DNA from 2 places in the Frigoribacterium sp. CFBP 8751 genome. Region 2 is predicted to be linked to the other one. Evidence: predicted binding sites of a transcription regulator. Region 2 holds the regulator's gene; the other holds the start of a gene.
What was found. The regulator HrcA, encoded in region 2, represses chaperone genes, less so after heat shock. The targets are predictions, from matches to a motif close to TTNGCACTCGNNNNNNNCGAGTGCNAA.

Region 1: the regulator HrcA is predicted to act here: its motif matches at 7,689-7,715, upstream of groL (chaperonin GroEL).

What each region holds. Positions count from the first base shown of each region.
Region 1 is NZ_JACYUB010000001.1:784,683-799,759, forward strand. It holds gene IFT88_RS03790 (alpha/beta fold hydrolase) at 1-54, opposite strand, end outside; gene IFT88_RS03795 (3-oxoacyl-ACP synthase III) at 51-1,073, opposite strand; gene IFT88_RS03800 (hypothetical protein) at 1,257-1,538, opposite strand; gene IFT88_RS03805 (hypothetical protein) at 1,603-1,848, shown strand; gene IFT88_RS17340 (FUSC family protein) at 1,873-2,850, opposite strand; gene IFT88_RS03815 (MarR family winged helix-turn-helix transcriptional regulator) at 3,054-3,551, shown strand; tRNA gene IFT88_RS03820 (tRNA-Thr) at 3,587-3,659, opposite strand; gene IFT88_RS03825 (hypothetical protein) at 3,805-3,987, shown strand; gene IFT88_RS03830 (nitroreductase family protein) at 4,019-4,564, opposite strand; gene msrB (peptide-methionine (R)-S-oxide reductase MsrB) at 4,564-4,965, opposite strand; gene IFT88_RS03840 (DUF2332 family protein) at 5,057-6,028, shown strand; gene IFT88_RS03845 (DUF3263 domain-containing protein) at 6,171-6,458, shown strand; gene IFT88_RS03850 (LytR C-terminal domain-containing protein) at 6,476-7,048, shown strand; gene IFT88_RS03855 (cold-shock protein) at 7,355-7,558, shown strand; gene groL (chaperonin GroEL) at 7,757-9,376, shown strand; gene IFT88_RS03865 (sensor histidine kinase) at 9,667-11,427, opposite strand; gene IFT88_RS03870 (response regulator transcription factor) at 11,544-12,236, opposite strand; gene IFT88_RS03875 (hypothetical protein) at 12,343-12,906, opposite strand; gene IFT88_RS03880 (DNA repair helicase XPB) at 12,903-14,537, opposite strand; gene IFT88_RS03885 (helicase-associated domain-containing protein) at 14,637-15,077, opposite strand, start outside.
Region 2 is NZ_JACYUB010000002.1:636,756-651,832, forward strand. It holds gene leuS (leucine--tRNA ligase) at 1-376, shown strand, start outside; gene IFT88_RS08790 (ComEA family DNA-binding protein) at 483-1,187, shown strand; partial or broken gene IFT88_RS17390 (ComEC/Rec2 family competence protein) at 1,541-2,974, shown strand; gene holA (DNA polymerase III subunit delta) at 3,635-4,669, shown strand; gene rpsT (30S ribosomal protein S20) at 4,787-5,047, opposite strand; gene IFT88_RS08805 (pyridoxal phosphate-dependent aminotransferase) at 5,292-6,443, shown strand; gene IFT88_RS08810 (DUF4190 domain-containing protein) at 6,498-6,806, shown strand; gene lepA (translation elongation factor 4) at 7,094-8,944, shown strand; gene IFT88_RS08820 (DUF1990 family protein) at 8,950-9,723, shown strand; gene hemW (radical SAM family heme chaperone HemW) at 9,726-10,952, shown strand; gene IFT88_RS08830 (DUF4870 domain-containing protein) at 11,122-11,613, opposite strand; gene hrcA (heat-inducible transcriptional repressor HrcA) at 11,792-12,814, shown strand; gene dnaJ (molecular chaperone DnaJ) at 12,922-14,037, shown strand; gene IFT88_RS08845 (16S rRNA (uracil(1498)-N(3))-methyltransferase) at 14,040-14,783, shown strand; gene IFT88_RS08850 (histidine triad nucleotide-binding protein) at 14,834-15,077, shown strand, end outside.

The sequences.
Region 1 (15,077 bases), on a different contig from region 2:
GGGGGGACGTGACGCCGGCGCCGTGGCGGAGGCGGACCGCGGGAGCCGACTCACCAGGCGAGTTCCATCATCGCGGTGTTGATGCCCGAGCCCACTCCCATCAGCAGGACGCGGTCGCCTTTGCTGAGGGTCTTGCTCTCTTCGACCAGCGTGATCGGGATCGACGCCGGGCCGACGTTGCCGAGGTTCGGGTAGGTCAGCGGGACGAGCTTCTTGTCGATGCCGGCGGCCTTGACGAACGCGCCGGTGTGCACGTCGCTGACCTGATGCATGATGTAGCGGTCCATGCGCTGCCAGTTCCAGTCGCGCTTGGCCTCTTTCCAGGCCGAGACGACGAGTTCCATGCCGCGCTTGAGCAGGGCCTTGGCATCGGTGAACATGCCGTCGACGCTGCCGACGCAGAGGTCGTAGTTCTCGGTGGCGGCGCGGGTGACGCCGCCGACGATGCGGTGGCCCTCGGGGTGGAGGTCGGCGCGGCCGATGACGGCGGCGGCGGCCCCGGAGCCCAGGGTGAGGCTGGCGAACTCGCTCATGAAGTCGTCGCGGCCGTAGCCCTTGGTCAGCAGACGGTCGATCGTGTTGACCTGGACGTCGTCCGCGTCCTCGCCGTCGATGATGACGGCGTAGTCGATCTGGCCGGCGTCGATCAGCTGGGCGGCGAGGGTCATGCCGTTGACGAAGCCGAGGCAGGCGTTGGCGATGTCGAAGTTCGTCGCCGACGAGGGCAGGCCGAGGCCGTGGTGCAGGCGGACCGCGACCGAGGGCTCGAGGTGGGGGCGCGTGACCGACGTGTTTATCAGCAGGCCGACCTGGTCGGGGCGGATGCCCGCTTCGGCCATCGCGCGCTTGCCCGCGTCGATCGCCGCCGAGTCGAAGCTCTGCTCGGTGCTCCAGTTGCGGCGCTCGTACACGCCGGCGACCCGCTGCAGCAGGCCCGTGGGCAGCTTGAGGCGCTTGAGCACGGGGGCGAGCTTCTCGTCGATGCTCTCGGAGGTGGTGACCCGGTCGGCCATGGTGCTGGTGACCGACAGCAACGCGACGTTGCTGTGCCGGGTCGTAGCGTTTCCGTTCAACGGAACTCCCTGTCGAGTTGTGGCGGGGTGGGGCTGCACGCGCGCGCGGGGTCGCGAGCGGAGCCGAACGTCGTGGGCACCGGTCCGGTGCATCCGTCAGTTTACGGCGACGGACGCTGGGTGGTTGCCAGGTTGACGGGGCACGTCCATGCCCTGAACGGCATGTGACCGGGGGTTCCGGCGTCAGGCCTCGGGGTCGCGGGGCAGCCGGACGACGCGGCGTCGGTCGTCGCGCGTCCACCAGACGAGGTCCGCCACGGCCCAGGTGACGGCACCCAGACCGGCGGCCACGACGATCACGGTGACGACGGTGACGTGGCCGCCGCCGACCGTCAGGGCGGCGACGATGCTCGCGATCACGACGAGCGCGCAGAACGACGTGACGAGGGGCAGGGCGAGGCCGCCGCGTTTGGTGAGCAGCCAGTTCGGCACGTCGGGGTCGACGTGGACGTCGCGTCGTCGCACGGTGCCTCCTCGGCGGATCGGGGTCCCGGCGATCGTAGCCCGCGCACCTTGTACCCTCGGGTGCATGAGCGACCTGCGGCGACCCTGGTTCACCCTGACGAAGACGGGCGCCGTGGTGCCCGCCGTCTTCGAGGTGCTGATCGGCCTGTTCGGCCTCGTCGTCCAGGTGCTCAACATCGCCTCGGGGGTGCCGGTCCAGGCGCTGACCGTCATCATCCTGATCGTGGCCGTGCTGCTGGTGGCCCAGGGCGTGGCCGACCTGGTGTGGTGGAGCAAGGACGGCCGCCGGGCGAGGGCGCGCCAGGTCTGACCACCGACCGGGGCCTGCCCGGGCCTAGGCGCTCGCCTCCGGGCGCGGCCGCCGCAGTCGGTGCGTCGCGAGCAGCACGACGACCACGACGCCCACCCCGATGGCGGTGTCGGCCGTCCGGGCCGCCACGAGGGCGCCCACGTCGACGGGTGCGCCGCCGAGTGCCCGCATGCCGAGCGCCATGGGCGTGATGAACACGAGCGCGAGCCCGTAGTTGCGGACGATGAGCAGCTCGGTCGCGAACTGCAGCACGCCGAAGGCGACGATCAGGGCGGCGACCCCGGGGTGCCAGGCCAGCAGCAGGGCGGCGAGGCCGACCCCGACGAGGGTGCCGAGGAGGCGGTGGCCGGCCCGCACGAGTTGGCCCGCCGTCGCGGTCCCCACCACGGGCACCACGGCCGACACCATCGCCCAGTACGGGCTCTGCACGCCGAGACCGAGGCTGATCAGCCCGGCCACGATCGAGGACACCAGGCAGACCGAAGCGTGGACGATCGTCCGTCGGCCGTCCAGGGGGCGCGGGCCGCGCCTCCATCGGCGTCCGTCGACGGTGGCGAGCGCGCGGCGACCGGCGGGCAGCAGCACGCCTGCGAGCGAGGCGAGCAGGGCGAGCGCGAGACTCGCCGGGGCGACGACCGCGGCCACCGCGACGGTCGACGCGGTCGCGGGCACGAACGCCGAGACGCCGAGGCCGAAGACGAAGAAGAGCGGGCCGGGCGGGCTCCACCGGCGCAGGTCGGAGACGGCCGACGTGACGCCGGCGACGAGACCGATCGTGACGACCAGCACCCAGACCGGGGCCGCCGAGGCGGCCAGCGCGGTGCCCAGGACCACGCAGGCGACGAGGGAGAGCCCGGCCTCGAGCTGCATCTCGAGCCGCTGGAGGCGGGGGAGCCCTCGGCCGAACGCCGAGGCGAAGGCGCCGAAGACCGCATAGGGCGCCCACTCGACGTGCCCGATCAGGGCCAGGACGACCATGGGTACGAGCACCGAGACGGCCACGCGGGCGGCCGGACGGTGGGCGCCGTCGTGTGGGCCGAAGCGGACCAGGTCGCGTGGGTGCGGCAGCAGGCGGTGGGTGGGGGTCGTGGTCGTGATGGGGCGGTCCTCTGGTCGACGCGGCGTGGGCGCTCGTCGTCGAACTGCTTCACGGGTGAATGATCTGAGGGCTACTTTACTCGTGAACCATCGGTAGGCTCAAGGGCATGACCGACGCCGAGCCCCGCGACGCGATGGACGACGTCCACGACCGGTGGCGTGAGCTGCGGCCCGACCTCGACGTCTCGGCCATCCCCGTCATCGGCCGCGTCAACCGGCTCGCGCGCATCGTGCAGCGGCGCAGCGACGATCTGCTCGCCGAGTTCGGCCTGGGGCGGGCGGACTTCGACCTGCTCGCGGCCCTGACCCGACGCGACGCACCGACGAGTCCGACGCAACTGGCCGACGAGACGCTCCTGTCGCCGCCGGCCGTTACGAAACGCGTCAAGGGCCTGCTCGCGGCAGGCCTCGTCGATCGCACGGCCAATCCCGCCGACCACCGCGGCTACTTCGTCGCGCCGACCGTTGCCGGGCGCCGCCTGATCGACCGCGTGCTCGAGGTGCAGCTCGCCGACGAGAGGGCGATCCTCGCCGCACTGCCCGAGGAGGCGCGCGCGGCCGTCGCGGACGGCCTGCGTCACCTGCTCGTCGCCCTCGAGGGCTGAGCCGCACGCGTCCTGTCGGGACGACGAGAGAAGAGAGCCGGCCACGGGACTTGAACCCGTAACCTTCCGATTACAAGTCGGATGCGCTACCAATTGCGCCAGGCCGGCGGAGCGTGCCCATCTTACCCAGCCCGCGCCTCCTCACTCGGCCTGGAGGATGCGGTCGGTGCAGGATTGGCGTTCCGAGGCCGAGAAGTGGTGAAGTAGACGCAGCGCACCGCGCCCGCCGGACGCACCGACCTGAGGAGCCCCCTTGTCCACGATCTTGACCGCGCTCGGTTCGCTCGCCATGCTCTTCGTCGCTTTCGCCCTGTTCGCCTACTCGTTCGGCTCGGGCGAGCCCAACGCCTTCGTCTTCTTCGGGGGCATCGTCCTGATGACCGGCTCGTTCTGGCTGCCCATCACGGTGATCGGCAACAGCCACAAGACCTGGTGACCGGGTCGGTGCCCGCAGGGGCATCGACCGACTAGGGCGTGCTGACGAACTGCTCGGGGTCGAGCAGCTTCCGCGGCTTCGCGTCGTCACCGTCGCGCCCGCCCACGTAGAGCCAACCCAGCAACTGCTCGCCGTCGCGCAGGCCGTGCGCCGTCGCCACCTCGGGGGCCCGGGTCAGGACGCCGGTCCGCCAGAACACGCCCCACCCCTCGTCGTCGAGCACGAGCGACAGCAGGTGCGCCACACCCGAGGCGACCGATTCTTGCTCCCAGTAGGGCACCTTGCGGCTCTCGCGCGGCGAGACGACCACCGCGACGATCAGCGGTGCCCGCAGCGCCTTCTGCGTCAGCTTGTCGCGGGCGTGGCCCTCGGCCCCACCCGCGTCGGCCAGCGACCGGCCCACGACGAGCCGGTCGTCTCCGCGGAACTCGATCAACCGCCACGGGCGCAACTCGGAGTGGTCCGCCACCGTCGCCGCCGACCGCACGGCGTCGAGCAGCTGCTCGTGCGTCGGGGCGGCGTCGGTGACCTTGGACCGTGACCGTCGACGCCGGGCGGCGTCGGCGACGGCGCTCACTACTCGGCGGCCTTGAAGTCGAGCGAGATGCTGTTCATGCAGTAACGGTCACCGGTCGGCGTGCCGAAACCGTCGGGGAACACGTGGCCGAGGTGCGAGCCGCAGTTCGCGCACCGGACCTCGGTGCGGGTCATGCCGAGCGAGTTGTCCTCGATCAACTGCACCGCGTCCGGGTTCACCGACTCGTAGAAGCTCGGCCAGCCGCAGCCGCTGTCGAACTTGGTGCCGCTCTTGAACAGTTCGGCGCTGCACGCCGCACAGGCGTAGACGCCGGCACGGCTCTCGTCGAGCAGTTCACCGGTCCAGGGGCGCTCGGTGGCGGCCTCCCGCAGGACGGAGTACTGCTCGGCGTCGAGCTCTTCGCGCCACTGCTCGTCGGTCTTCTCGATCTTGTACGCCACGATGATCTCCTTGCTTGTCGGGACTCCTCATTCAACACGGTCGACCGGTGCACGATTCCCCGGCCCCCACCGGGCTGTCAGACTCCTGGTCGTGAGCACCTCCGACCGCTTCCTGGCCGCGGCCCTCGCCTTCGACCGTGAGGGGTCGCCGTCGCAGGCCGAGCTCGCGCGGGGCATCGCGGGCGATCCGACGGCGCTCGCCGTCGTCGACCGGGCCGAGGAGGCGCGGGGCCAGCCCGTCCTCGTCCTCGCGGTCTGCCGGTGGCTGGGTGCTCCGCACGGGTCGTGGTCGGCGCTGAGGCCCTGGCTGCTCGCCCGCTCCGACGACGTCGTGGCCGAGCTCGGCAGGCGACTCACCCAGACCAACGACGTGCGCCGCTGCGCCCCGCTGTCGATCGCGTTGGCCCGCGTGCCCGGCCCGATCGCCCTCATCGAGGTCGGCGCCTCGGCCGGGCTCTGCCTCGGTGTCGACCGCTACGGCTACCGCTCGGGCGACCGGGCCTGGGGTGACGCGTCGAGCACGGTGCAGCTCGGGATCGACGTCGTCGCGGGCGCGACCCGTTGCCGGGCGGAGCTGCCGACGGGACGGCTGCCCGAGGTCGTCTGGCGGGCGGGGATCGACCTCGACCCGGTCGACGTCCGCGACCCCGAGCGGGTGGCCTGGCTCGAGACCCTGCTGCCGCCCGAGCGCGGTGATCGACGGGACCTGCTGCGGCGGGCCGTCGCGCTCGCCCGCACCGCGCCTCCTCGGCTCGTCGCGGCGGACGCCGTCGACGGTCTCGCCGCCCTCGTGGACGAGGCCCCGACGGACGCCACGCCGGTCGTGGTCTCGACGGGCACGCTCGTCTACCTGCCGGGGCGGCGGCGCCAGGCCTTCGTCGACGAGGTCGGCCGGCTGGGTGCACGGTGGATCTCGTACGAGCGCCGCGACCTGCTGACGGACGTGGTCGCCGAGGTGCCGCCGGGGGTGTCCGCCGACGACGCGTTCGCGGCCCTCGCCCTCGACGGCCGGGTGCTGGGCGTGGGGGACGCCCACGGCACGCGGCTGCACCTCACGGCCTGACCGCGGGTCGACGGGTCACGGCACGAGGCGACCGGCGGCGCCTCGGGCGGCTGGACGCGTTGTCGGACCACGCCCCCGGCCTCCGCGATCGGTCGGGGCGCCGCCCATAGGATGACCCGGAACCCAGGGGAGGGCCGCCACGATGGACGAGAACGCGACAGGTGACGACGTGCGCTCGAGCGTGCTGTCCGAACGTGACCGCGCCGTCCTGGACTTCGAACAGCGTGCCCCCGCCTCGGCCGGTGCCCGGGAGGCCGCGATCCGTCGGGAGTTCGGCCTCGGGGTCGTCCGTTACCAGCAGTTGCTCAACTCGCTCATAGACCGACCCGCTGCACTGGCCTACGCACCCATGCTCGTCGGCCGCCTGCAGCGCCTGCGAGTCGCCCGCCACGACGCCCGATCGACCCGTTCGTTCGGTCCGACCCGCTGATCCACGAGAGACCACGCATGCCGAAATTCGACCGAGACCGGTTCGACGACGTCCCCGCCGACCTCGACCGCGTCGGGGCCCACCGGGCCGAGAAGCGCCCCGGCAGCGGCTGGATCGGCTTCGCCTGGGCGGCCCTCGCCGTCGGCGTGCTGGTCGGTGCCGGCGTCGTGTACCTCGGGGTCGCGAACAACAGCTTCCAGTTCGTCAACCCGTCGGCGTCCGGCACCGCCGAGGCCCAGGCGCCCGACACCGAGACGGCGACCCCTTCGGCCACGCCGACGGTGGCCCCGCTGACGGACCCCTCGCAGGTCGACCCCGCGGTCACCACGATCACCGTGCTGAACGGCACGGCCACCGCCGGGCTCGCCGGTTCGGCCTCCGAGCGGCTCGAGACCGCCGGCTGGGTCGTCGGCACGCAGGGCAACGCCAGCGAGCGCGTCGCGACCTCCACCGTCTACTACTCGGCGGCCGACGACGAGGCCGCGGCGCTCGGGCTCGCCCAGCAGCTCGGCATCACCGACGTCGAGGCGAGCGCGGCCTTCCCGGGGGCCGCCGTCACGATCGTCCTCGGGGCCGACTACAGCTCCTGACCGGGCCCTCACCGACGGCCCGGACCGAGGAGGCGCGGGTCCCGTCGGGCCCTCACCGCGCCTCCCGTGTTACGCCCGCGTTTAATTACCGGTGAAATCCTCGTTTTCTGCGGGTGTTTCTCGTTCGAGGTGTGTTCTTCCGCTTTTCCCGTGGCTAGCATCTGGAATTGGTCGCCTCCCACGGCTCGCCGACCTGGTGTTCTGCACGAGTGACGCTGTCCCGTCCGGGCTCGCAGATGACTGCGTCGACGACCCGGCTCTGCAGCACCGCACGCGCCGTACCACCACAGCAAGGGGAGCGACACCATGGCAAACGGGACCGTGAAATGGTTCAACGCGGAGAAGGGCTTCGGCTTCATCACCGTCGAGGGAGACGGCCAGGACGTCTTCGTGCACTACTCGGCCATCGACATGAGCGGGTACAAGGTCCTCGAAGAGGGCCAGGCCGTCGTGTTCGAGGTCGGCACGGGCGACAAGGGGCCGCAGGCGGAGTCCGTCCGGCTCGCCTGACGCCCACCGGTGCGCCTCGACGCACCGACGCCTCGCCGCACGCCGTCACGGTCCGCCGTGGCGGCGTGCTCGTGCGTCCGGGCCCCGCCACGTCACTTGCACTCTCATCGGGCGAGTGCCAGAATCGTTGCTGGCACTCGCGACACGTGAGTGCCAATGCTTCTGCTTCATGACGTCCGGGAGGGACGAAAAACACACATGGCTAAGATCATTGCTTTTGACGAAGAGGCCCGTCGTGGCCTCGAGCGTGGCCTGAACATCCTGGCCGACGCGGTGAAGGTCACGCTCGGCCCGCGTGGTCGCAACGTCGTGCTCGAGAAGAAGTGGGGCGCCCCCACCATCACGAACGACGGCGTCTCCATCGCCAAAGAGATCGAGCTCGACGACCCCTTCGAGAAGATCGGTGCCGAGCTCGTCAAAGAGGTCGCGAAGAAGACCGACGACGTCGCCGGCGACGGCACGACCACCGCGACGGTGCTGGCCCAGGCCCTCGTCCGCGAAGGTCTGCGCAACGTCGCGGCCGGTGCCGACCCCATCTCGCTGAAGCGCGGCATCGAGAAGGCCGCCCAGGCCGTCTCCGACCAGCTGCTGGCCGACGCGAAGGACATCGAGACCAAAGAGCAGATCGCTGCCACGGCCTCGATCTCGGCCGCCGACCCCACCATCGGTGCGCTCATCGCCGAAGCGATCGACAAGGTCGGCAAAGAGGGCGTCGTCACCGTCGAGGAGAGCAACACCTTCGGCACCGAGCTCGAGCTCACCGAGGGCATGCGCTTCGACAAGGGCTACCTGTCGCAGTACTTCGTCACCGACCCCGAGCGCCAGGAAGCCGTCTTCGAAGACGCCTACGTGCTCATCGTCAACTCGAAGATCTCGAACATCAAAGACCTGCTGCCGATCGTCGACAAGGTCATCCAGTCGGGCAAGCAGCTGCTCATCATCGCGGAAGACGTCGACGGCGAGGCCCTGGCCACGCTCGTCGTGAACAAGATCCGTGGCATCTTCAAGTCGGTCGCCGTCAAGGCCCCCGGCTTCGGCGACCGTCGCAAGGCGCAGCTGCAGGACATCGCGATCCTCACCGGTGGTCAGGTCATCGCCGAAGAGGTCGGTCTCAAGCTCGAGAACGCCACGCTCGACCTGCTCGGTCGTGCCCGCAAGGTCATCATCACCAAGGACGAGACGACCATCGTCGAGGGTGCTGGTGACGACGAGCAGATCGCCGGCCGCGTCCGTCAGATCCGCAGCGAGATCGAGGCGACCGACAGCGACTACGACCGCGAGAAGCTCCAGGAGCGCCTCGCGAAGCTCGCCGGTGGCGTCGCCGTCATCAAGGCGGGTGCCGCGACCGAGGTCGAGCTGAAAGAGCGCAAGCACCGCATCGAGGACGCCGTGCGCAACGCGAAGGCCGCCGTCGAAGAGGGCATCGTCGCCGGTGGTGGCGTCGCCCTCATCCAGGCCGGCAAGACCGCGCTGGCGAACCTGCAGCTCGAGGGCGACGAGGCGACGGGTGCGAACATCGTCCGTGTCGCGATCGACGCTCCCCTGAAGCAGATCGCCTTCAACGCCGGCATGGAGCCCGGCGTCGTGGCCGACAAGGTCCGCGGGCTCGACATCGGTTGGGGCCTCAACGCCGCGACCGGCGAGTACGTCGACATGCTGGCCGCCGGCATCATCGACCCCGCCAAGGTCACGCGTTCGGCTCTGCAGAACGCCGCGTCGATCGCCGGTCTGTTCCTCACGACCGAGGCCGTCGTCGCCGACAAGCCCGAGAAGAACCCGGCCCCGGCCGGCGACCCCTCGGGTGGCATGGACTTCTAGTCCGCAGCCGCGCGGCTCACACCGCGCACACGCTCAAGGGCGGTTCCCCTCCGGGGGAGCCGCCCTTCGGCGTTGCCGGGGGGAGGGACGTGAGGCGCGGTTCGGCCGGGCTTCGGCACCGGCTCCGGACGGCGCCAGAAGTGCACACGACACCACGGTGTGGACACGACACCACGTTGTGGACACGGCGCCACGAGAAGACGTGGTGCGGTGTCCACTTCCTGGCGTCGTGGGCCGGTTGCACGGGTCGCGGGGCGTCCGGCGTCCGGTGCGGGCCGGGGTCGGTCGGGCTACGCGGTCGCGACGGAGGGCTCGGCCGGGGTGAGAGCGTCGGCGGGCATCAGCGGGAGGGCGACCCGGAACGTGGCTCCACCCCCGGGGGTGTCGTCGACGTCCACCGAGCCGCCGTGGGCCGCGACGATGCCGGACACGATGGCCAGGCCGAGACCGCTGCCGCCCGTGTCTCGGGTACGCGACGAGTCGGCCCGCCAGAACCGCTGGAAGATCTTCTCGCGGATCTGCGGCGGGATGCCCTCGCCGTGGTCGACGATGGCGACGGTGGCCACACCACGCCCGGGGTCGGACTGCACCACGAGCTCGATCGGGCTGTCCGCCTCGGTGAACCGCATGGCGTTGCCCATCAGGTTGGTGATCACCTGGCGGATCTTGTTCTCTTCGCCGTGCACGATGGCCGGGGCCTCGAACCTCTGCACTTCGCCCTGGAGCTGGGCGGCGGTGGCCGTGTCGCCGTTGCGGACGGCGCGAGCCCTCAGGCTGCGGAGGCGGGCGAGGGTCGCGCCCGCGAACGAGATCGCACCCGTCGCGCCGGGTGAGGCATCCGTGGGTGAAGTGCCTGCGGTCGGGGTGCTCGCGGCCGGTGGTGCGGCCTCGGGGGAGCGTCCGTCGGCCGGTGTCTCGTCGCCGTCGGTCAGGGCCGGCACCGCGGCGAGGACGGGCTCGAGCACGATCACGTCGATGTCTCGATCCGGGTTCGACGCCATGGTGTCGAGGGCCGAATCGCGGGCCAGCTGCACGAGGTCGACGGGACCGAGCTCGAGCGGTTTGGACTCGTCGAGACGGGCGAGGGCGAGGAGGTCCTGCACCAGCACGCCCATGCGGATGGCCTCCTTCTCGATGCGGTCCATGGCCTGGGCGACGTCCTCGGGCTTGGTCAGCGCACCCATGCGGTACAGCTCGGCGTAGCCGCGGAGGGAGACGAGCGGCGTCCGGAGTTCGTGGCTCGCGTCGCCGACGAAGCGGCGCATCTGGTCGATCGTCCTGGCGCGGTCGTCGAAGGCGCTGTCGATCCGGTTGAGCATCGTGTTGAGGGACCGGTTCAGTCGTCCGACCTCGGTGTTCGGCGTCGTCGAGTCGAGTCGCTGGGTGAAGTCGCCGTCGGCGAAGCGGGCCGCGGTCGCCTCGACGTCGCGCAGCGGCGCGAAGGTCGACGTGACGAGCAGGCGGGTGAGGGCGGCACCGAGAACGACGACCGAGAGGCCGAACCCCAGGAAGATGCCGCCGAAGCGCCCGATCGTCGCATTGGTGCCCGCCAGGTTGGTTCCGGCCACGATGACGGCGGGCACGGTCGTCACGCTGCCCTGGGCGTCGGTCGAGCGCAGGGCGGCCGCGTGGGCGAAGAGGCGCCACTCGTTGTCGCGGCTCGAGTTGTACCGGTTGAAGGCCTCGTCGAGGGGAGCGCCGGCGACGCCGACGCCCGTGAGGTCGGGGGCGTCGGTGGCACTCGACAGCTGCGAACGGGTGTCGCAGATCAGGTCGCCCTCGTCGTCGAGGATCGCGACGTAGCTGCTGGTCAGGCCCGCGAAGTTCACGGTGCACGAGCGGGAGTCCGCCTGGTCGAACGAGGCGCTGGTGAAGTTGGTCGCCGAGTTGCGCAGGGACGTGTCGACCTGTCCCATCAGATAGGTGCTCAGGACGGTCATCGTGCCGAGGCCGGCCACGACGAGGCCGAGGGTGACCAGGGTCACCGTGATGCCGGTGATCTTGGTGCGGATGGAGATCTCGTTCCACCACTGCGAGAGGCGAGCGTGCATGAGGACAGACGCTAGCGGAACCGGCTGGGCACACCCCGCCCGTCGGAGCACGGACGACGACGCCCGACCGCTCGGGGCGGTCGGGCGTCGTCGTGTTCACGCACCAGGGCTGGTGATCAGGCCTTCGTGGCCTTGAGCATGTAGCCGAAGCCCCGCTTGGTCTGGATGATGGGCTCCGTCGAGAACTGGTCGAGCTTGCGACGCAGGTACGAGATGTAGCTCTCGACGATGCCGGCGTCGCCGTTGAAGTCGTACTCCCACACGTGGTCGAGGATCTGGGCCTTGGACAGCACGCGGTTCGGGTTGAGCATGAGGTAACGGAGCAGCTTGAACTCGGTGGGGCTGAGCTCGATGGCCGTCTCACCGATGGTGACCTCGTGGGTGTCCTGGTCCATCGTCAGCTCGCCGGCGCGGATGATGGCGTCCTCGTCCTCGTTCATCGTGCGACGCAGGATCGCCTTGATGCGCGCGACGATCTCGTCGAGGCTGAACGGCTTGGTGACGTAGTCGTCGCCGCCGACCGTGAGGCCCGTGATCTTGTCCTCGGTGTCGTCCTTCGCCGTGAGGAAGAGGATCGGCGAGGTGTAACCCGACGAGCGGAGGCGCTTGGTGACGCCGAACCCGTTCATGTCGGGCAGCATCACGTCGAGGATGATCAGGTCGGGTTCTTCTTCGAGGACCGCCGAGATCGCCTGCGCACCGTTGCCGACCGCACGGACGGCGAAGCCCGCGAACCGCAGGCTGGTGGTCAACAGGTCGCGGATGTTCGGTTCGTCGTCGACGATCAGGATCTTGGGGCCGTCACTCATGCGCCCAAGTATCTGCGCGCCTCCTCGGTGTTTCCTGTGAGCCGGAGGAGCGTCACCCGCACGTGGGCGGAGCGGCAGCCCTCAGGCGGCCGAGACGGCAGGTCGCTCAGTCGTCCGGGCCGGACCACTCGACGTTGGGTACCAGGGCGACGCGCGTGGTGAGCTCGAGCAGCTCGTCGGGCACGGCCAGGGTGAAGTCCACGCCCTCACGCCGCTCGAGCACCGCCGTGTAGCCCGAGGCCCGCGTGATCTGCCACCCCGGGAACTCCTCGACGGAGGCGGCGACGACCTGGGCCTCGGAGGCGTCGTCGGTCGCGCCGATCGCGGTGAGCCCGGCGAACAGGTGGTCCTTGACGGGCGAGCCGGCGAGCAGGTCGCTGCGTTCGATCACCTCGGGGTCGGGGCTCCAGGTCACGATGCTGAGGGTCGCCCCCGCGTGGAGTCCGCCCTGCACCTCGTAGGTGCGGGCGACCGACACGACGACCGACGGGTCCCACTCGGCGAACCGGGCGACCTGGCCGCGGAACTCCATGGCGTCGTGGTCGAGGGAGGCGACCAGGGGTCCGAAGGTCGCGAACGGGGCCTGGTCGGCGGCGAACACCCGGCGGAGGCTGTCGCGCCAGAGATCGTCGTCGCCCAGGGGCAGGTCGGCGCCCTGCTCGTCGGTCACGCGGCGACCACCGGCGAGTCGAGGATCGTGTAGCTGTAGCCCTGCTCGGCCAGGAAGCGCTGGCGGTTCTGTGCGAAGTCCTGGTCGACCGTGTCGCGGCTGACGAGCGTGTAGAACGAGGCCGGCAGGCCCGACTTCTTCGGCCGCAGCAGGCGGCCGAGTCGCTGCGCCTCTTCTTGCCGGGACCCGTACGAGCCGCTGACCTGGATCGCCACGGTCGCCTCGGGCAGGTCGACCGAGAAGTTGGCCACCTTCGAGACGACGAGCACCTTGAGGTCGCCGTCGCGGAAGCGCTGGTAGAGGCGCTCGCGTTCGTCGACGGGCGTGCTGCCGGTCAGCGTGGGGGCGTCGAGCACCGCGGCGAGCTCGTCGAGCTGGTCGAGGTACTGGCCGATGACGAGGATCTGCTCGCCGTCGTGACGGGCCACGAGGTGCTTGACCACGTCGAGCTTGGCCGGGGCCGTCGCGGCCAGCCGGTAGCGCTCGTCGTCGGGGGACGCCGCGTACTCGAGCCGCGCCTCCTGGGGGAGGTCCACCCGCACCTCGTAGCACGAGGCCGGCGAGATGAAGCCCTGGGCCTCGATCTCTTTCCATGGGGCGTCGAAGCGCTTGGGGCCGATCAGGCTGAAGACGTCGCTCTCGCGACCGTCCTCGCGCACGAGCGTCGCGGTGAGGCCGAGGCGCCTGCGGGCCTGCAGCTCGGCGGTCAGCTTGAAGACCGGCGCGGGCAGCAGGTGCACCTCGTCGTAGACCACGAGGCCCCAGTCGAGAGCGTCCAGCAGCGAGAGGTGCGTGTACTTGCCCCCGCGGCGGGCCGTGAGGATCTGGTAGGTGGCGATGGTGACCGGCTTGACCTCTTTCACCGAGCCGGAGTACTCGCCGATCTCGTCCTCGGTCAGCGACGTGCGCTTGAGCAGTTCGTCTCGCCACTGCCGTGCCGAGACGGTGTTCGTCACGAGGATCAGCGTGGTGGTGCCGGCGGCCGCCATGGCCCCGGCGCCCACGAGGGTCTTGCCGGCGCCGCAGGGGAGCACGACGACGCCCGAGCCGCCCTCGAAGAAGTTGTCGATCGCCTTCTGCTGGTAGCCGCGCAGGTGCCAGTCGCTCTCGTCGAGGTCGATGGCGTGCGGGGTGCCGGGCGTGTAGCCGGCGTGGTCCTCGGCGGGCCAGCCGAGTTTGACGAGCTGCTGCTTCACCTCGCCACGGGCCCAGGGCAGGAGCTCCCACAGGTCGTCCGCCCGCTTGACGCCGAGCAGCTCGCCGATCTTCTTGGCCCGGGTCACCTCGCTCAGCACCGAGCTGTCGGTGCCGCGCAGCAGCAACTGGTCGCCGTCGCGCTCGATGACGATGCGGCCGTAGCGCGCGACGGTCTCGGCGATGTCGACGCTGACGCTCTGCGGCACGGGGAACTTGCTGTACTTCTCGAGCGTGCCGAGCATGTCGTCGGCGCTGTGCCCGGCCGCCCGTGCGTTCCACAACCCGAGTCGGGTGATGCGGTAGGTGTGCACGTGCTCGGGGGCGCGCTCGAGCTCGGCGAAGACGCTGAGGTCGTGCCGCGCGTCCTCCGCCTGCTCGTGCGCGACCTCGAGCAGGACGGTGCGATCGCTCTGCACGATCAGGGGTCCGGTCATGAGGGACGAGTCTAGGCGCGCCTCCTGCCGCCTCTCACAGCCGGGGCGGGGCCGCCGACGGACGAGGAGGCGCGGGGCGGCCGGCGAGGGCCACCCGCCTCAGTCGCGACTCGCGACCGCCACCACGTTCTTGAGCGGCAGCGTGCGCTCGACGTCCGACTTCTTGTCGCGCCCGCGGACGCGTCCGCCGCCGATGCCGGTGGGTTCCATGTCGAGCGTGGTCGTGCTGCCGTCGGGCATCGCGACGGTCACGGTGACCGTCAGTCGGCCCTTCACGGCAGCGTCGAGCTGGCGGGCGATCCAGGCACGGTCGGTCGACTCGTCACCGGAGCCGGGGTCGGTGTGCAGGCGCTGGACGAGTTCACGCAGCGGGTCGCGCGTCTCGACCGGGGTCGGCCGCCGGGGTCGACGGCGGGACGGCGGAGCGACCTCGGCGCCGCCCTCGTCGACGACGACGACGGGGTAGCGCTCGTCGCTCAACGACCAGAAGACGGTGTCGCGCTCGAACCGGCTCGCGACGGTCGTCGCGTCGACGCGCGT
Region 2 (15,077 bases):
GGCGATCGACTCGGGGCCCGGCGCGTCCGACCCGGCCGTGCGCGAGGCGACCGAGACCGTCGCGCTGGGGCTGTCGCTCTTCGCTCCCTACACCGCCTCAGAGATGTGGGAGAAGCTCGGCTACGACGGAGGCGCCCTCGCCACGTACGGCTGGCGGAAGGCCGATCCGACCCTGCTCGTCGAGACGAGCGTCACCGCGGTCGTCCAGGTCAACGGCAAGGTGCGCGACCGGCTCGAGGTGTCGCCCAAGATCGGCTCCGACGAGCTCGAGGCGATGGCCCGCGAGTCCGCGGCCGTGCAGCGCGCGATCGGTGACAAGCAGATCGTCAACGTCATCGTGCGGGCGCCGCGCCTGGTGAACATCGCGGTGAAGTAGCCGCCCGGGGGCGCGTCTCGTCCCCACCCGTCGACGGCCGTCCTGGTTCCCCAGGGCGGCCGTCGTCGTCCGCGCGGGCGGACGCCCGCTCGTACCGTGACGGGTCATGACCGTCAGCTTCCGCACCGCCGTCGACCCGTCCGAGCCGGGTGGTCCGCGGTGGCGCGTGGGGCTCGGCGCGGTCGTCGTCCTGCTCTTCGTCGTGTTGGCGGTGAGCGTCGCCGTGTCGGCGTTCGCCACCCGAGGAGGCGCGGCGGACGAGATCGTGACCGTCGAGCCGAGCACCGGGGCCGAGGCCGGGGCAGGGTCCGGCACCGCGCCTCCCGGGGGTGCCTCGGTCGTCTTCGTGCACGTCCACGGCCGGGTGGCGGCACCCGGCCTGTACGAACTGCCGCAGGGCGCCCGCGTGGTCGACGTGGTCGCCGCGGCCGGCGGCTTCACGGCCGAGGCCGACCAGGCGGCCGTCAACCTCGCGAGGGTGCTCGTCGACGGCGAGCAGCTCCGGGTGCCGGCCGTGGGCGAGACCGTGGACGACGCGGTGGCGGGCGGTGGTGGTGCGACGGCGGGTGGGCCGGCGGCGGGCGGGCCGGTGCCCGGGGGAGCGGCGGCGGTCGGCGGTGGTGCGGTCGACCTGAACCTCGCGGACGACGCGGCGTTGCAGACGTTGCCCGGGGTGGGCCCGGCGACCGCGGCGGCGATCCTGTCCTGGCGTGACGAGAACGGGCGCTTCCGCAGCGTCGACGACCTGCTCGGCGTGCCGGGCATCGGTCAAAAGACGCTCGAGAAGCTGCGCGACCGGGTGCGGGTGTGACGCCCGGTCGCGTGCTCGACCTGCGGCTCGGGGTGCCCGTGGCCGTGGCGTGGGTCGGGCTCGCGGTCGGCTCGACCCGGCCCGGGCTCTTGCCCGTCGTGGCCGCGGCCGCCCTCGTCGTCTGCGTCGTCGCGGTCGGGCTGGTGGTCGTCGCGCGGGTGGGCGTGCTCGTGGCCGGGCAGGTCCTGCTGGTGGTCGCCCTGAGTGCGGGGACGTGCGCGGGGCTGACGGGCCAGGCGGCGGTGCGCGACGATCGGCGCCACCCGCCGGGGCTCACGACGTCGGTCGGTCACGCGGTCACCCTCGAGGGGCGCCTGCTCGACCGGGTCGAGGGACGGGCCGACGTCCTGACGATGTCGGTCGATCGGCTCGACGTCGGCGGGGGGACCGTGGCGCTCGGGGCTCGCGTGCCGGTGCGGGTGTTCGGGGCGCGAGTCGACGGTCGCCGCTCGGTCGAGATCGGCACCCGGGTCTCGGCCCGGTTGGTCCTCGCCCCGGCGAGGTACGGCGAGTCGGTCGCGTTCGAGGGGCGGGCGGTCGAGCCGCTCGCCGTCCGCTCCGAGCCCGGGCGGGCGTCGGCGTGGTCGAACGGGCTCCGGTCGGCGTTCCGCGCCGTGGCCGCCGACTTGCCGGGCGACGGCGGAGCCCTGTTGCCCGGGCTCGCGATCGGCGACACGTCGGGTGTGCCCGACGACCTCGACGACGACATGACGCAGGCGTCGCTCAGCCACCTCACGGCCGTGTCGGGCTCGAACTGCGCGGTTCTCGTCGCACTCGTGATGCTCGTCGGGTCGGTGCTGAAGGTCCCGCGGTTGCTGCGGCTCGGGGCGGCCGTCGTCGTGCTCTCGGCGTTCGTCGTGCTCGTCACGCCCGAGCCGAGCATCGTGCGGGCCACCGTCATGGCGGTGCTCGTCCTCGTGCACCTCGCCGTCGCCCGACCGATCGCCGGCGTGCCCGTCGTCGCGCTGGCGGTCGCCGGGCTGCTGTTCGTCGACCCGTGGTTGGCCCGCGACCTCGCCTTCGTCCTGTCGGTCCTCGCGACGTCGGGGCTGGTCGTGCTCGGCGGGCCGCTGACCGCCCTGCTGGCGCGCCTCGTGCCCGAACCCGTGGCGGCGGCCCTCGCCGTGCCCACGGCCGCGCAGCTCGCCTGCCAGCCCGTGTTGCTCGCCCTCGAGCCGAGCATCGCCCTGCACGGCGTCGTCGCGAACGTGCTCGCCGGCCCGGCGGCTCCGGTGGCGACCGTGGGCGGACTCGTCGTCTGCGTGCTCGCGCCCTGGGTCCCCGTGACGGCCACGGTCGTCGCCTGGGCCTCGTGGCTGCCGTCGTCCTGGGTCGCGGCCGTCGCCCGGTCGGCGTCGAGCTGGCCGGGCACACGACTCGCGTGGGACGGCTCGGCGCCCGGCGTGGCCGCCCTGGTCGGCGTCACGGCCCTCGTCGTCGTCGCCGTGGTCGCCCGGGCCCGGGGCCGCACGCGAGCCGTCGCGACGACGTTGTTGGTGAGCGTCCTGGTGGCGACCGTCGGCGTGGTGGGCGGGCGCACCCTGGTGACTCGCGCCTCCGTGCCCGACGACTGGGTCGTCGCCCAGTGCGACGTGGGACAGGGAGATGCCGTGCTCGTCCGGAGCGCGCGGGCCGTCGCCCTGATCGACGTCGGCGACGACGAGGCCGCTCTCGACCGATGCCTCTCGACGTTCGGCGTGCGCCACGTCGACCTGCTCGTGCTCACCCACTTCGACCGTGACCACGTCGGGGCGATCGACTCCGTGGTCGGTCGGGTCGGCACGGCTCTCGTCGGGCCCGTGGGGCGCTCGGACGACGCCGAGGTCGTGGCGGCGCTGCGCGACGGTGGTGCCGAGGTCCAGGAGGCGCAGGTCGGCACCCGGGGACGCCTCGGCGACCTCACGTGGCGGCTCCTCTGGCCGCCCTCCTCGACCCCGGCGGGTAACGACGCCAGCCTCGTGTTGCGCCTCGACCCGGGCGGGTCCTGCCGGGTCGGATGCCTCTCCCTGCTGGCCCTCGGCGATCTCGGTGAGACCGCCCAACGCCGTCTCGCCTCGTCACCCGACGGCGAAGAGGGGCTCGGACGGGTCGACGTCGTGAAGGTCTCGCACCACGGGTCGGCGGACCAGCACGCCGAGCTCTACGAGCGGGTGTCGGCCCGGGTGGGGCTGATGGGGGTGGGTGCCGACAACTCGTACGGTCACCCGACCGACGTCGCGCTCGACCTGGTCCGGCACGGCGGGGGAGTCGTGGTCCGCAGCGACGAGGCGGGTCAGGCCGCGGTCACGCCCGTCGACCGTGGGGGCGGCGACGTCGGCCTGCGGATCTGGCGGGAGCACGCGGGGCCCCGGGACCCTGACGACACGTCGGGCACGTCGGTGGCGTCCTCTAGCATCGGAGGTGGCGCGGCGGGCCCCGCGTCCGTGGGACGACGTCCGAGAGGCAGCATGGCAGCGCGAGCGAGTGGCAAGACGGCGAAGAAGGCCTCGGTCGCGATCGACCAGGTGGGGTGGGACAGAATCCGGCCCGCGGCCGTCGTGCTGGTGAGCGGGCCCGAGCAGTTCCTCGCCGATCGGGCCTCGCGCCAGCTGCGCGACCAGCTCGCTGCAGAAGACCCCAGCCTCGAGGTGCACGACCTCGAGGCCGACCACTACCAACCCGGTGAACTCGTGACCCTGGCGAGCCCGTCGCTCTTCGCCGAGCCCCGCCTCATCCGCGTCTCGAACGTCGAGAAGTGCACCGACGCGTTCCTCACCGAGACGCTGCGCTACCTCGACACACCCGCCGACGACACGACCCTGGTGCTGCGCCACGGGGGCGGGGTCCGCGGCAAGAAGCTGCTGGACGCCGTCCGGGGCGGCACGGGCGGCGGTCTCGAGGTCGTCTGCGCCGAGCTCAAGAAAGACACCGAGAAGCTCGAGTTCGCCGCCGCCGAGTTCGCCTCCGAGCGACGACGCATCTCGCAGGGGGCGCTGCGGGCGCTCGTCACGGCCTTCAACGACGACCTGGCCGAGCTCGCCAGCGCCTGCCAGCAGCTGATCAGCGACGCCGCGGCCGAGATCACCGAGGCCACCGTCGAGAAGTACTACTCGGGCCGGGTCGAGACGAACGCCTTCAAGGTGGCCGACGCGGCCATCGCGGGTCACCAGGGCGAGGCCCTCGTGTTGCTCCGTCACGCGTTGTCGACCGGGGCCGATCCCGTGCCCGTGGTGGCGGCGTTCGCGATGAAGATCCGCACGATGGCCAAGCTGCAGGGTTCCTACGGCGGCTCGGGTCAACTCGCCTCACGCTTCGGGCTCGCCCCGTGGCAGGTCGAGCGGGCGCAACGCGACCTCCGTGGCTGGTCCGAGGACGGGCTGGGCCGGTGCATCGAGCTTCTCGCCGAGACCGACGCGGCCGTCAAGGGTGCCGAACGCGATCCGGTGTACGCACTCGAGCGGATGGTGACCATGATCTCGACGCGCGGTGCCCTGTTGTCGTGAAGAGCGCCTCCTGACCGTCCGGACGACTGTCCAGTCGGCGTCGGCATGCGACGAAGGGCCCGTCTCGATCGAGACGGGGCCTTCGTCGTCGAGCCCGGAGGCTCGGGGGAGGGGAGCCTAGAGGGCGCCGACCTGCTTCGCGATGGACGACTTGCGGTTCGCGGCCTGGTTCTGGTGGATGACGCCCTTGCTGGCGGCCTTGTCGAGCTTCTTCGACGCGAGGAGCAGAGCCGAGGTGGCCTTGTCCTTGTCGCCGGCGGCGATGGCCTCGCGGGTGGCGCGGACGGCGGTCTTGAGCTCGCTCTTGACGGCGCGGTTGCGGTCCTGGGCCTTCTTGTTGGTGCCGATGCGCTTGATCTGCGACTTGATGTTTGCCACGTGAACTACTTTCTGGATTCTGTGTCTCGGACGGGTGTGCGCCAGCCGAGCGTCCGACCGACGTGAATCGGTGGACCCGGTGCTGCCGCCGGTGATGGCCACCGGAGCGGCTCTCGGCTGCGATCGCGTTCCGCCACTGCAGACGTAACGCGCAAGCCAACAGGCAACGTTACCAGCAGCAGGCTCGACTCTCAACGAGCGTCGGCCCGACGGCGTGCCGTGTCGTGCGTAGTACCGTGCCATCATGCCCCAGCTCGCGCCCCACATGACCACCGTGCCCGCGTCCGGAATCCGTCGGGTGTTCGAGCTGGCGGCCCAGCTGGACGGCGTCGACATGCTCGTGGTGGGCGAGCCCGACGTGCCCGTGGCCCGCCACATCGCCGATGCCGCACGCCGCGCCTGGGCCGACGACCGCACGGACTACACGCCGAACGGGGGCATCCCGGCCCTGCGCGAGGCGCTCGTGGCCAAGCTCGCCCGGGAGAACGACGTGCACGTGGACCTCGAGCAGGTCTGGGTCACCGTCGGCGGGACGCAGGCCCTGCACCAGACGATGGGGCTCCTGCTGGCGGCGGGTGACGAGGTGCTCGTGCCGGACCCCGGCTACACGACCTTCACGATGAACGCCCGCATGCTCGACGCCGTGCCCGTGCCCTACACGCTGGCACCCGACCTCGACTTCCACCCCGACCTCGACGAGCTCGAGAACCTCGTGGGGGACCGCACCCGCGCCCTCGTCGTCAACAGTCCGTCGAACCCGCTCGGCGTCGTCTACCCAGAAGAGACGCTGCGCCGTCTGCTCGACTTCGCCCGCCGGCACGACCTCTGGGTGATCAGCGACGAGGTCTACGAGTACTTCACCTACGGGCCGAAGCACGTCAGCCTCGCCTCGCTCGACACCGACGACCGGGTGTTCAGCGTCTTCTCGATGAGCAAGACCTACGCCATGACGGGCGTGCGGGTCGGCTACCTCGTGACGCCCAAGGGTCTCGCCGAGACGATGCGCACGGTCCAGGAAGCGGCGATCAGCTGTGTGGCCGAGCCCGACCAGCACGCCGCCCTCGCGGCCGTCGTGGGGGATCACCAGCCCGTGGCCGATGCCCGGGAGCACTACCGGAGCAACCTCGACCTCGCCACGACGCTGCTCGACGAGCGGGGCATCCGATACCTCGAGCCCACCGGCGCCTTCTACCTCTGGATCGACGTGAGCCACGCCTCGCAGGGCGACGTGGCGGGATGGGCCGAGCGGTTCCTGCTGTCGGAGCGCGTCGCGGTCGCACCGGGCAGTGCGTTCGGCCGGAGCGGCGAGGGGTGGATCCGCGTCTGCCTCGCGTCCGCGCCCGAGGTGATCACCCGCGGGCTCGGCAAACTGCCCGCGCCGGTCGACCCCCGCTGACATCCGGGGGTCAGCCCCCTGGGGTCGCCGCGAGGGTCTTCCTAGGCTCGGAGCATGACGAACCAACCCGTACACACCACCGTCTCCGCCCCCACCACCGGCGTGCGCTCGCCCCTCGCCGTCTGGAGCCTCGTCCTCGGCCTCGCCTCGATCGCCTTCGGCTTCACCTTCGTCGTGCCGATCGCCGGTCTCGTCCTCGGCATCCTGTCCCGCCGCCGTGAGCCCGAGGGGCGCACCATGGCGCTCGTCGGCATCATCTCGTCCGCCGTCATGCTCGTGGGCACGCTGATCGCCCTCGCCGTCGGCCTGGCCGTCGTCGGTGGCGCGGGCGTCATCGCGCTCCTCCCCGGCACCACCGCCTGACCCGCGACCCGGCCGACCGGCCAACCCGCCCGCCCGCCCGGCCCGTCCCGCGGTCCGGCCGTCCGGCACCGCAGTCGTGCCCGCGCGCTCGCCTCCAGGGCCTGCCCCGCGTCGGCAACTCCTGTCTCCCGTCGCGGCACGAGCGGCGGACCGGGGAGGCGCGGTGTCGTCCGGGGCACCAGGCAGGAGTTGCCGACGGCCGGGCCCCGCGCGGCTCGACGCCCGATCCGTCGCCCGGGCGTGGGAGAATCGTGCGGTACCCCCGCCCACCACCCCCAGAGGATCGTGTGAGTCCCCAAGCAACCCGCGCACTCGAGCCGGCGTCGACCGAGCCCGAGTCCCTCCGCAACTTCTGCATCATCGCGCACATCGACCACGGCAAGTCGACCCTGGCCGACCGCATGCTCGGCATCACCGGCGTCGTCGAGTCGCGCGCGATGCGTGCCCAGTACCTCGACCGCATGGACATCGAGCGCGAGCGCGGCATCACGATCAAGAGCCAGGCCGTCCGCATGCCGTGGGAGCGCGACGGCGAGACGTTCGCGCTCAACATGATCGACACCCCGGGCCACGTCGACTTCAGCTACGAGGTCTCCCGTTCGCTGGCCGCCTGCGAGGGCGCGATCCTGCTGGTCGACGCGGCCCAGGGCATCGAGGCCCAGACCCTGGCGAACCTCTACCTGGCACTCGAGAACGACCTCGAGATCATCCCGGTGCTCAACAAGATCGACCTGCCGGCGGCCGACCCCGACAAGTACGCCGCCGAGTTGGCCGGCCTGATCGGCGGCGACCCCGCCGACGTGCTGCGCGTCAGCGGCAAGACCGGCATGGGCGTCGAAGAACTCCTCGACCGCGTGGTCGACCGCATCCCCTCGCCCGTCGGCGTCAAGGACGCACCGCCCCGCGCGATGATCTTCGACTCGGTCTACGACAGCTACCGCGGCGTCGTCACGTACATCCGCATGATCGACGGCACCCTGCACCCGCGCGAGAAGGTGCAGATGATGTCGACGAAGTCGACGCACGACATCCTCGAGATCGGCGTCTCGTCGCCCGAGCCCGTCCCCAGCCAGGGGCTGTCGGTCGGCGAGGTCGGCTATCTCATCACCGGCGTGAAGGACGTCCGCCTCTCGAAGGTGGGCGACACCGTCACGACGGCGGCCAAGCCCGCGACCGAGGCCCTCAGCGGCTACACCGAGCCGCTGCCCATGGTCTTCTCGGGGCTCTACCCGATCGACGGCAGCGACTACCCCATCCTGCGCGAGGCCCTCGACAAGCTCAAGCTGTCGGACGCCGCGCTGGTGTACGAACCCGAGACCTCCGTGGCCCTGGGGTTCGGCTTCCGCTGCGGGTTCCTCGGCCTGCTGCACCTCGAGATCGTCACCGAGCGCCTCGAGCGTGAGTTCGGCCTCGACCTCATCACGACGGCGCCGAGCGTCATCTACGAGGTCACGACCGAAGACAAGCAGACCGTCACGGTCACCAACCCGAGCGAATTCCCGGGCGGCAAGATCACCAGCGTCAGCGAGCCCATGGTCAAGGCGGGCATCCTCGCGCCCAAGGACTACGTCGGCGTCATCATGGAGCTCTGCCAGCAGCGCCGCGGCACCCTGCTCGGCATGGAGTACCTCGGCGAGGACAGGGTCGAGATCCGTTACGCGATGCCCCTCGGCGAGATCGTGTTCGACTTCTTCGACAGCCTCAAGTCGAAGACGGCGGGCTACGCCAGCCTCGACTACGAACCCATCGGCGACCAAGAGGCCGACCTGGTCAAGGTCGACATCCTGCTGCAGGGCGAACAGGTCGACGCGTTCAGCGCGATCGTGCACCGCGACAAGGCCTACGCCTACGGGGTCCTCATGACGGGCCGGTTGCGCGAGCTCATCCCGAGGCAGCAGTTCGAGGTGCCCATCCAGGCCGCCATCGGTGCCCGGATCATCGCCCGCGAGAGCATCCGCGCCATGCGCAAGGACGTCCTGGCCAAGTGCTACGGCGGTGACATCTCGCGCAAGCGCAAGCTGCTCGAGAAGCAGAAAGAGGGCAAGAAGCGCATGAAGACCATCGGTCGGGTCGACGTGCCCCAAGAGGCCTTCATCGCCGCCCTCAGCGGTGACGTCGAGAAGAAAGACAAGAAGTAGGGCGCATGCGTCGAGCCACCCACACCGAGACCCGCACGACCTACGGCGAGGTCGGGGCGACGCAGGCCCCCGACCTCATGCAGTACCCGCCGAAGGGATTCAAGCCGGCCGAGTACCGGGCGCGCGTCGGCCACGGCGACGCCCGCTTCGCCGCGGCCTGGATCGCCACGATGACCTGGCAGATCCAGGAACGCAGCGGCATCCGCGTCCGGGTCGACAGCGTGCCGCCGGCCGACGAGAGCGAGTACACGCCCGTCCAGTTCGACGAGCACGGGCAACCGGTCGACGCGGCCGAGTGGACGACCGCGCGCGACGAGTCGCGGTACTCGCCCGACGGCACACCCCTCCTCACGGCGGGCACGACGGCCACGCTCAGCATCGAGGCCTACGGGCGCACGGTCGAGGCGCCGGTCCGCGTCGTCTACGTCATCGACGAACCGAAGCGCAAGGGCTTCGCGTACGGAACCCTCGACGGCCACCCCGAGAGCGGCGAGGAATCCTGGATCGTCGACCAGACCGACGACGGTTCGGTCTGGCTCTCCATCAGGTCGTTCTCCAAGCCGTCGAGCGCGAAATGGCGCCTCGTGGCACCTTTCCTGCGACGCACGCAGGCGCAGTACACGAAGCGGTACCTGCGGGCCCTGAGCCTCAACGAGAAGGGCGAGCAGACCGACGAGGTCGTCGTCGTGGAGGACACCGAGGCCGGGGTCGGCGATCCCCGCGGCGACGACCGGCCCCCGACCGGTCCGCGCGGCGACGCCTCGGGAACCGGCGCCTGACGGTGCCCGGAGCCCTTCCCCTCGGCGATCCCGCCCCCGTCGACGGACGCCTGCCCGAGACCGTCGCGGTCGGCGCGGACGACCGCAACTTCGGGGTCTACCTGCACGTCCCGTTCTGCCGCGTGCGCTGCGGGTACTGCGACTTCAACACGTACACCGGCGACGAACTGCGGGGCGCACGCCGGGACGACTACGCCGGGCAGGCCGTCGCGGAGATCGAGCTCGGGGGACGTGTGCTGCGCGAGGCGGGTCTGCCGCCGCGCCGCGCCTCCTCGGTGTTCTTCGGCGGGGGCACCCCGACGATGCTGCCCGCGGGCGACCTGACGTCGATGCTGCACGCGATGGTCGACACCTGGGGTCTCGAGCCCGGCGCCGAGGTGACGACCGAGGCGAACCCCGACTCGGTCGACGCCGCGTACCTGCAGCAGCTCGCCGACGCCGGGTTCACGCGCGTCAGCTTCGGCATGCAGTCGGCCGTGCCGAGCGTGCTCGCCACCCTCGAGCGTACGCACGATCCCGAGCGCATCCCGTTCGTGGTGCGCTGGGCGCGTGACGCCGGGCTCGACGTCAGCCTCGACCTCATCTACGGCACGCCCGGCGAGACCCTCGACGACTGGAGGCGTTCTCTCGACGTCGCCCTCGAGCAGCAGCCCGACCACCTCTCGGCCTACTCGTTGATCGTCGAGGACGGCACGAAGCTCGCCCGCCAGATCAAGCGCGGCGAGGTCCCGATGCCCGACGACGACACCGCGGCCGACATGTACGAGGTCGCGGACGACCGGCTCGCCGCGGCGGGGTACGACTGGTACGAGGTCAGCAACTGGTCGCGTGGCGTCGAGCACCGCTCCCGCCACAACCTGGCCTACTGGCAGGGCCACGACTGGTGGGGCGTCGGCCCGGGCGCGCACAGCCACGTCGGCGGCGTCCGGTGGTGGAACGTCAAGCATCCGGCTGCCTACCAACAACGCATGGCCGCGGGCGAGTCACCGGCCGCGGGGCGCGAGACCCTCGACGACCAGACCCGTCGGGTCGAGCGCGTCCTGCTCGGGGTGCGCATCCGCGAGGGGCTGCCGACCTCCGAGCTCGACGACGACGGGCGCCAGGCGGTCGCCGGCCTCATCGCCGACGGCTGGGTCGAGGGGCGCCCGGCCCTGCAGGGTCGCGTGGTGCTCACCCGTGAGGGGCGCCTCATGGCCGACGCCGTCGTGCGGCGCCTGCTGCCCGACTGACCCGGCGTGCCCGGATCGAGTCACGTTCTCGGTCGGCGCCCCGAGGCGACGGACCCGGAGGCACGGGCCCGGGAGGCACGGGCAGGGGAGGCACGGGCCCGGAACGCAGGAGGCGCGGCTCCCGGGGGAGTCGCGCCTCGCGTCGTGCCCGTCCGGGCCGGTCGACCGCCTACTTGATGAACTCGATGGTCAGCGGGTACTTGTACCACTGGCCCTTGTTGGCCGCGACGGCGGCGATGATCGAGAAGATGATGACGAGGATGCCGGCGACGAGTGCGAGCACGCCTCCGATGACGATGATCGACAGGATCGCCGAGATCACGTAGACGATGGCCATCGTGATCTGGAAGTTCAGCGCGGTCTTGGTGTGTTCCCGGATGAACGGGCCACGGTCCTTCAACACGAGGTAGCCGACGAGAGCGGGGACGAACGCGAAGATGATGCCGCCGAGGTGGATGAGCGTCGACCACAGCTTCTCGTCCTCGGGGCGCATCGGCTGGACGGGCTGCGGCTGGTAGCCGGGCTGCTGGCCGTAGCCGGCGCCGGGCTGCTGGCCCTGACCGGGCTGCTGGCCGTGGCCGTAGGGCTGGCCGGGCTGCCCGTTCTGGCCGGGTCGCCCGTTCTGCGGGCCGTTCGGCTGGGCGGGAGGGTTCTCGGTCATGGCTGCACCTGTTCGTGAGTGTCCTGCGGATGTCCCCGCCACCCTAGGGCAGCCGGGCGCGGCGCGAGTAGGCCTCGCGACGGAGGTGTCGTACGATTGGCAGTCCGGCACGTCGAGTGCCAGGACCGGTCGCCCGGCGGGCGGACGACCCGGGGCGTCGAGCGAAGAGAGGTGCGTCATGGTCTCCGAACGCGGTCTCGAAGTCCTGCGCGTCATCGTGCACGACTACGTCGCGTCCCGTGAGCCCGTGGGCTCCAAGTCCATCGTCGAGCGACACCAGTTCGGCGTCTCGGCGGCGACGATCCGCAACGACATGGCGCTGCTCGAAGAAGAAGAGCTCATCGCGGCCCCGCACACCTCGTCGGGTCGGGTGCCGACCGACAAGGGCTATCGGCTCTTCGTCAACCAGCTCGCCGACCTGAGACCCCTCAGCGCCGCCCAGCGTCAGGCCATCGAGACCTTCCTCGGCGACTCCACCGACCTCGACGAGGTGCTGGGGCGAACGGTCCGTCTGCTGTCGCAGCTCACGAACCAGGTGGCGCTGGTGCAGTACCCCACCTTCTCCCGGGCCCGCGTGCGTCACGTCGAACTGGTCAGCCTGGGCGACGGCCGCGTCATGACGGTGCTCATCACCGACAGCGGCCAGGTCGAGCAGCGGGCCGTCGACATCCGCACCGCCGTCGACGAGTCCTTCCTGTCCGAACTGCGGGCCGCCATCAACGCCGCGGTCGGCGGACGGCCCCTCGGTGAGGCCTCCACGGCCCTCACCGACCTGCCGACGCGCTTCCGCCCCGATCTCGCGGCGGTCGTCGGCGTCGTCGTCGCGAGCCTCACCGAGCAGATCGCCGCCGGACGCCAGGACCGCCTCGTCATGGCCGGTGCGGCGAACCTGGTGCGCACGGGCGACGACTTCAGCGGTGACCTCTTCCCAGTGCTCGAGGCGATCGAAGAACAGGTCGCCCTGCTGCGGTTGTTCGGCGAGATGCAGCTCGACGCCGTCGACGTGGCCGCGAGCATCGGACGGGAGAACGCCTCGTTCGGGTTGTCGCAGGCGTCGGTGCTGGCCAGCGGGTACTCGACGCAGGGCAGCGAGATCGCGAGGCTCGGCGTCCTCGGGCCCATGCGCATGGACTACTCGACCAACATGGCGGCGGTGCGTGCCGTCGCCCGTTACCTGTCGTCGCTGCTCGCCGAGCGGTAGCCGACGCCGACGGCCCCGGCCGTTCCACGACCCCATCCCGTCCCGGTCCGCCGGGCCCGGCCCCGCCGGGAAGACCACCACACCACACCAGAGGCAGACGAGAACCAGTGGCAGATCATTACGACGTCCTCGGAGTCGACCGTCAGGCGACCCCGGAAGAGATCAAGAAGGCGTACCGCAAGCTCGCTCGCGAGCTGCACCCCGACGTCAATCCCAGCCCCGACGCGTCCGAACGGTTCAAGGACGTCACGCACGCCTACGACGTGCTCAGCGACCCGCAGCAACGCGAACGCTACGACCTGGGTCCGCAGCCCGGCTTCAGCGGCGGTGGCGGTGGCGGGGCCGCCGGCTTCGGCGACATCTTCGACGCGTTCTTCGGCGGTGGTGGTCAGGGCCAACGTCAGGGGCCGCGGTCCCGGCGCGAACGCGGGCAGGACGCGCTCCTGCGCCTCGAGGTCGACCTCGAGGACATCGTCTTCGGCACGCAGCGCGACATCGAGGTCGACACGGCCGTCCTCTGCGACACGTGCAGCGGCTCGTGCTGCGCACCCGGCACCTCGCCCCAGACCTGCGACATCTGCGGTGGCTCCGGGCAGATCCAGCGCACCGTGCGCTCGCTGCTCGGCAACGTCATGACGTCGAGCCCGTGCGGAACCTGCCGTGGGTACGGCACCGTCATCCCCAACCCCTGCCCGACGTGCCAGGGCCAGGGGCGCGTCCGGGCCCGGCGTTCGATCCCCATCGACATCCCCGCGGGCGTCGACACCGGGCTCAGGCTCCAGTTGCCCGGTCAGGGCGAGGTCGGCCAGGCCGGCGGCCCGAACGGCGACCTCTACCTCGAGGTCAAGGTGCGGCACCACGACACCTACAGCCGCAACGGCGACGACCTGCTGGCGACGCTCGAGGTGCAGATGACCGACGCCATCCTCGGCACGACGACGACGCTCACCGGGCTCGACGGCGAGATCGAGGTCGAGATCAGGCCCGGCACCCAGAGTGCCGACATCCTCACCGTGAAGGACCGCGGCATCACCCGACTGCGCGGAACGGGTCGCGGCGACCTCAAGATCGGCGTCCAGGTGGTCACCCCGACCAAGCTCAGCCACAAAGAGCGCGAGTTGATCGAGAAGTTCGCCTCGGGTCGGCGCTCTGCGGCTCCCGAGCTGTCGCACTTCCAGCAGGGCCTCTTCGGCAAGTTGCGCGACCGCTTCCTCAACTTCTGATCGTGGCGCACTTCTACCTGGTCGACGACCTGGTCGCCGCCGAGGTCGGTTCGACCGTCGAGCTGACCGGTTCCGAGGCGCGGCACGCGGTGACGGTCAGCCGTGTCCGGGTGGGCGAAGCGCTCACCCTCGGCAACGGTCGGGGCTTGGTGGTCCAGGGCGAGGTGAGCGAGGCGGCGCCCGAGCGGCTGGTGCTGCTCGCGACGCGGGTGGTGCGGCACGAGGCGCCGACGACGCGGCTGGTCCTCGCCCAGGCCCTCGCCAAGGGCGACCGCGACGAGCTCGCGGTACAGGCCGCGACCGAGCTCGGCGTCGACGAGATCGTCCCGTGGGCCGCGGCCCGCAGCATCTCCCGTTGGGAGGGTCCCAAGGTCGCCAAGGGGCTCACCCGCTGGTCGTCGATCGTGCGCGAGGCGACCAAGCAGTCGATCCGTCCGTGGGCGCCCGAGGTGTCCGGGCTCGCGACGACGCGGCAGCTGGCCGAGCGCGCCTCCCGCGATCTCGTCCTCGTGCTCGAGCCGTCGGCCGAGCAGGCGCTCACGGCGGTCGACCTCACCGCAGGAGGCGCGGTGCCCGACCGCGTCGTCGTGGTCGTCGGTCCCGAGGGCGGGGTGTCGCCCGCCGAGCTGCAGCAGCTAGCCGAGGCCGGTGCCCGCGCCGTGCGCCTCGGGGACGCCGTCCTGCGTACCTCCACGGCCGGTCCGGCCGCCCTGTCCGTGCTGAGCGTGCGTCTCGGCCGCTGGTGACCGCCACGCCCCCGGGGGTCGTGTCGGCGGTCGTCGCTACGATGGGCAGCATGTCCGAGACCTCCGACGAGCCCACCGTCTTCAGCCGCATCGTCGCGCGCGAGATCCCCGCCGACATCGTGTTCGAGAGCGACACGGTCATCGCGTTCCGCGACATCGCGCCCCGGGCACCCGTCCACCTGCTCGTGGTGCCCAAGACCCAGGCGTACCGCGACGTCGTCGAACTCGCCGAGGGCGACCCCGCGCTGCTCGCCGAGCTGGTGGCGACCGCCTCCCGGCTCGCGGCCGACCCGG